One region of the Clostridium sp. JS66 genome, then DNA from elsewhere that is predicted to be linked to it. Evidence: riboswitches for the same ligand, from Rfam matches in the RefSeq annotation. Region 1 holds a riboswitch; the other holds the start of a gene.
What was found. A riboswitch is a leader RNA that binds a small molecule or an ion and turns the genes downstream of it on or off. The one in region 1 is predicted to bind glycine.
Positions count from the first base shown of each region.

Region 2: another riboswitch for glycine. It lies ahead of Q6H37_RS19845 (APC family permease); the one in region 1 lies ahead of gcvT (glycine cleavage system aminomethyltransferase GcvT).

Region 1 covers NZ_CP131467.1:280,384-283,603, forward strand. The annotation lists gene Q6H37_RS01375 (tRNA (cytidine(34)-2'-O)-methyltransferase) at 163-630, shown strand; gene Q6H37_RS01380 (DegV family protein) at 645-1,484, shown strand; glycine riboswitch at 1,602-1,703, shown strand; gene gcvT (glycine cleavage system aminomethyltransferase GcvT) at 1,830-2,942, shown strand; gene gcvH (glycine cleavage system protein GcvH) at 3,034-3,220, shown strand, end outside.
Region 2 covers NZ_CP131467.1:4,253,766-4,256,985, reverse strand. The annotation lists gene Q6H37_RS19850 (3'-5' exonuclease) at 1-591, shown strand, start outside; gene Q6H37_RS19845 (APC family permease) at 668-2,005, opposite strand; glycine riboswitch at 2,436-2,534, opposite strand; gene rd (rubredoxin) at 2,661-2,822, opposite strand; gene Q6H37_RS19835 (beta-L-arabinofuranosidase domain-containing protein) at 3,175-3,220, shown strand, end outside.

The DNA.
Region 1 (3,220 bases):
TAGAGAAATTAATAAGTCTAGGATGACTTTTCTAACTATCCACTATTTGTTTTCAACTAAAAAAATTTTATAACTTTAAAAGTGAAAGGTAGGTGTAAGCCCAATTTGCAGCTTAGAGTAAATATAACTTAAATCATGCTGTATAAAAAGTTGGGTGATGTTTTGAATTTAAATATAGTACTATTTCAACCAGAAATACCACAAAATACAGGTAATATAGCAAGAACTTGTGTACTTACAAATTGTAAACTTCATTTGATAAAACCTTTAGGTTTTAGTTTAGATGAAAAACATTTAAGAAGAGCAGGATTGGATTATTGGAAATACCTAGATCTTGAAGTTTATGAATCATATGAAGAATTAAGAGAAAAATATAAGGATTCAACTTTCTATTTTTCTACTACACATGGTGATAATTTCTATCATGAAGTAGAATTTAAAGAAGGGGATTTTATTGTATTTGGCAGAGAGTCTTGTGGACTTCCAGATAGTGTAAGAAAAAGTGATCCCAAAAGATGTATAAGAGTACCTATGATAAATACTACAACTCGATCATTAAATTTATCTAATACAGTAGCTATTGTTGCATATGAGGCATTAAGACAGATGGATTTTCCAACCATGAAGTAGGAGGAAGTTAAGGTATGGAAAAAATAAAGATAATAACGGATAGTACATCAGATCTGCCATTAAATATAGTAGAAAAATATGATATTGAAGTACTTCCACTCCTTGTTAGTTTTGGTGAAGAAACTTACCAAGATGGTGTAGGCATAAATTTACATACACTGTTATCTAAAATGGATGGAAATAAAGATTTTCCAACAACAGCACAGGTAAATCCACAAAGATTTATGGAATGTTATAAAAAGTATCTTGATCAAGGATATAAGATAGTATCCATACATATCTCATCAAAGTTAAGTGGTACGTATCAATCAGCTTGTATAGCTAAAGATACATTAGAAACAGAAGATATAGTAGTAATAGATAGTTTTAATGTTACATCAGGTCTTGGAATTTTAGCTATGAAGTCAGCCGAATTAAAAGAAAAAGGTTTAGGAATATATGATATAGAAACAGAAATTAAAAATTTAATTCCCCATGTAAAAAGCGTATTGGCATTTGGAACAATGGACAATCTGATTAAAGGTGGTAGAATATCTAAAACTGCAGGGACCATAGCAAATATTTTGGGGATAAAACCCATAATTTCTATAGAAAATGGAGAATTGATTGTAATAGATAAGGTAAGAGGAAGTAAAAAAGCTATAAGAGTTATACTAGATTATTTAGATAAAAAAGGTATAAAGCAGGGGGAAACCTCTGTACTTTTGCATGTAGAAAATAAAGATATTTTAGATAACTTAAGAGAAGATTTGAAAGAAAAAAATAATAAGTTCATTGAATGTGAAGTAGGATGTGTAGTTGGAGTATATGCAGGAGCAGGTGCTTGTGGTGTATTTTTCATAGAAGGTTTTTAATTAAAAAACTAAACTTCAAATTTATAACAAATAAGTTAAAAAGTATTGAAAAAAATGCAGTTGTATAATATAATGTAATAGAACTTATAAAATTTAATTATAATTAAATAAAGACAGATGAAAGTATAAAGAGATATCCTTGAATGGGTAGCCGTCGGGGAAATATAAAAAAGAAGTATTTTTATAAAAACTCTCAGGCAAAGGGATTTATACTGGATGGAACTCTGAATAGTGAGTATATATTTTCCTAAGATTGTATTACATAGCTAACAGTGTTAAACAGAGACATGATGATAGAAGTATCGTTATGTCTTTTTTTATATATAATTCAAGGAGGGATTAATTATGGGAGATTTGAAAAAAACACCATTGTTTGATGTCTATCCAAGGTATGGAGGCAAAATTATAGATTTTGCAGGATGGGCACTTCCAGTTCAGTATCAAGGTATAATTGTTGAACATGAAGCAGTACGCAATTCAGCAGGTATTTTTGATGTATCACACATGGGAGAAGTAGAAGTTAAGGGGAAAGATGCTTTAAAATTTGTACAAAACATAATCACTAATGATGCTTCTACATTGGAGAATAATCAGGCACTTTATAGTCCAATGTGTTATGAAAATGGGGGAACAGTAGATGACATACTTGTGTATAAATATGCTGATGATTATTTTTATTTAGTTATTAATGCAGGAAATATAGATAAAGATTTTAAATGGATGATGGATCATAAAGATAATTTATATGTAGATATTACAAACATATCTCCAGATATTTGTGAATTCGCTATTCAAGGGCCAAAAGCGCAGATGATATTACAGAAGGTTGTAAATATAGATTTAGAAAATATAAAGTTTTTTTACTGTGAAAGAAATGTAAAAGTTAATAATGTTGATTGCATGATATCAAGAACAGGTTATACAGGCGAAGATGGTTTTGAAATATTTTGTAATGCTAAAGATGGGGAAAGCACATGGGTTAAACTTCTAGAGGTTGGAAAAGATGATGGCCTAATACCTGTGGGGCTTGGTTGTAGAGATACTTTAAGATTTGAAGCATGTTTACCTTTGTATGGCAATGAGCTTACTGAAGATATAAGTCCTTTGGAAGCAGGAATTGGTACTTTTATAAAGTTAAATAAGGATAAATTTATAGGCAAGGAAGCATTGATGAAACAGAAATCCCAAGGGTTGAAAAGAAAAATTGTGGGATTTGAAATGAAGGACAGAGGAATTCCAAGGCATGGATATAAGGTTCAAGTGAACGGTGAAGAAATTGGTTTTGTCACTACAGGATATAAATCACCATCTTTAAATAAAAATATAGGTCTTGCTCTTATAAAAGCAGATTATGCAGGTTTGGGAAAAGAAATAGAAATTATTATTAGAAACAAAGGAGCTAAGGCTGAAATAATAGATAAAAAGTTTTATAAAAAAAATTATAAAAAACAGTTGTAAAATATAAAACCTTTTTATATTTATTTGAATTAAGCAGCAAAATTAATGTTTTATCAAATAAAAAATAAAGTGTTAATGAGGGGGAATAAAAATGAAATTATTAGAAAACTTAAAGTACACTAAAGATCATGAATGGGTAAAGGTTGAAGGAGATAAGGCTTATATAGGTATTACAGATTTTGCACAACATTCTTTAGGAGATATTGTATTTGTTGAACTTCCAGAGGTGGATTCTGAATTTAATGCAGAAGAAGCTTTTGGAGTAGTTGAATCTGTAA
Region 2 (3,220 bases), 2.3 Mb from region 1:
TCAATGGAGAGAATAGCTTGTATGTCAAAATATTTAAAAGCATTTAACAATATATCTGACAAATTGAATAACCTTTTTAAAGAAGCAGAAGGAAGCAGACCTCATGATATTGTAAATAAAATTGTAAATGGCTTTAGCTTGAAAACTTTATATACTGGTGATGAAGGTAGGGAAAAGATTGAAAGGCTTAGAGATTTTTATGTACTTTTGAGGGAACTTGATAATAAAAATAAAAACAGCAGAGATTCCTTATTGGATATTATCAGAATAACTTCTCTTTCCAATGGTGAATTGGAGTCACTTGTTGTAAACAGAACTAAAAAGCCTAGAATACCAATAATAACAGTTCACCAGGCAAAAGGTTTAGAATATGAAACTGTATTTATTTCAGGTGTACAGCAAAATACATTTCCATCATATATGTCAATAAAATCAAATAACCTGGAAGAGGAAAAGAGAACCTTTTATGTGGCCATGACAAGAGCTAAAAGACATCTTTACATTACCTGCAATACTGATGGAAGATATAAAAGAACAACGAAAAGTGAGTTTATAGATTTTATACCATCAAGTTATATAAATATAGTATAAAATTTTAACTTAGTATAATAAAAATAATGCGGAGCAAAGCTTCGCATTATTTTTGTTATATTAAGTTAAAATTGAGTTATGCAATATTATCATCTGATTTTTTAAATTTATTCTTTCTAGACAAATATACAGGATAACCTATTATAGTAAGCACAATACCTATTCCAGCATTCATTGGTTGAGTGAATAAAGTGTTTAATATTATATAAGCTCCTCCTAAGATAGCTATAGCTGGTATTATAGGATATAATGGTACCTTGTATGGTCTTGGAAGATCTGGTTTGTTTTTTCTAAGTACAAACACTGCAAGGAATGTCATAACATAGAAAATCCATATTACAAAAATTAAAAGGTCTGTTAATTGATCGAATTTACCTGAAAATACTAATAGTATTGATATAATAGTTAATAATATACCTGAATTTATTGGTGTTTTAAATGAAGGATGTAATTTTGCGAGCCAAGCACTTCCTGGCAACTTATTTTCTACAGCCATTGCATATGGAATTCTCATTCCTGTTAATATATATCCATTTAATGCTCCAAATATAGAAATTAGTATACCTACAGTTATAAGCTTACCGCCTGCTGGTCCAAAGATTATAGTTGCAACATCAGCTGCTGGTGTTTTTGTTCCTGCAAGAGCAGTTGCTGGTAATACAAAAAGATATGCTACATTTATTAATAAATAAACTGCCATAACTAATGATAATCCACCAACAATTGCTTTAGGTAAATCTTTACCTGGATTTTTCATTTCTCCTGATATAGCTCCAACATTTATCCAACCATCATAAGCAAACATTGTAGCTACCAAGGCTGAACCAAGACTTGTGCCTATAGGGTGATTAACAGCTGTCATTGGGAATAATCTTGCTGCACCACCACCACCTTTCATGAGTCCAACTACTATAATTGCAAACAGTGGTATCAATTTACAAACTGTAGCTACAGTTTGAATAGCTCCACCTGTTTTTGATCCCAATGAATTCATACATGTTAAAAATATTATAACTATAATTGCTATTATGTTTAACATTGGGTCGCTTAAACCTAATAATGATATAACCTGTGTGGAAAATATTATGGCAAGTGCAGCTATATTAGCTGGAAAATATATAACCGTTTGAGCCCAACCTAAAAGATATCCCCAAACATCTCCATAAGTTTCCTCTAAGTATGCTACCATACCACCTGTTCTAGGTATTGCTGCAGATATTTCAGCAGCTGTAAGTCCGCCTGCTATAGATATAATTCCGCCTAAAATCCAAGCCATCATGCCTAATCCTGGTGCTCCAGTTGATGAAAATACCGCCCTAGGCTTAAAGAATACACCTGAACCGATAACCATACCGATAACGATTGCAAGAGCAGGAACGAGACCGATTTCCTTTTTTAATTCGCTTTTGTTCATTTTTACATTACCTCCTCAGAAAGTTTAGATTGTGATAATCTCTTATCACGATAAAATATTAACATTGTTTTTTCCTTGACTTAAGATGGATTCTATAATAATGTCTAAATTCTATATGAATTATTAAAAAATATAGATGATTTAGATAATATATTTATTATTTTTCCATTTAATTGAATTGATTTTAATTTTTATTTATTTAATCATCTTAATATAACAAGGTAAAACAATTTGGATAACTTGTTTGGTTTCATTGCTTAGTTTACTCTAGTTTTATATTGTGTATTCATTCAACATTAATAATTTTCAACAATAAAAAAGGACATGAGAGCAAAACTGCCACACATGTCCTCTGTATCTTTACCTGAGAGCTTCGATAATTAATTACCTTACACCATGGGTTCTGTTTAAAACAGTATCTTCAGAGGTTCGTCTTATATCGCTCCTGGTACCTGAAAGTTTCTGATATAGCTGTGGAACTATAACATTGCTTCTTCGGTTAACAAATGTTATCTCACGATATAATCATCCAATCTATATTAATTTATCGTAATTATATCATCAATTCAAACAATTTGCAATGTTTTTATTTATGATCACAATTGATTCTATCTAAAAAATTATTATCATATTTTTTTCTCATTTATCAGTTTTTTTATTCAGTAGTTTCAAATTGATCTTTGCCTACACCGCATAATGGACATACCCAATCTTCAGGAATATCTTCAAAAGATGTTCCTGGAGCTACTCCATTATCAGGATCACCTTGTTCAGGATCATAAATATATCCACATACAACACATACATATTTTTGCATAAAAATACCTCCTTGTTTAATTTGTAATATTAACAGTGTTTCACAATTGGGCAAAACAATACAATAAATTTGATAGTTTATTGAAAAATTATTTTACCGGATATGAATTTTTAATTATGATTTAAAGCTGCAAACTAATTTACAAAATTTAGAAAAAATTGAAAAATATAAAAAATAACTGAAAATTACAAATACTCGCACTGGAATAAAGTGTAAAATAAAGAGAATTACGACTTTATTATTTGCAGAGAAGTTAAATGATTTGTTTTTATAGATGATATAGATTAACTTTTAGAAGCAATAGCTTCTAGATTTGATAAAAAGCAAATTTTAAATTGTAGGGGGGATTTCTATGAACAAGAAAACTATTTCAGTACTTATATGCTTTGCAATGTGCA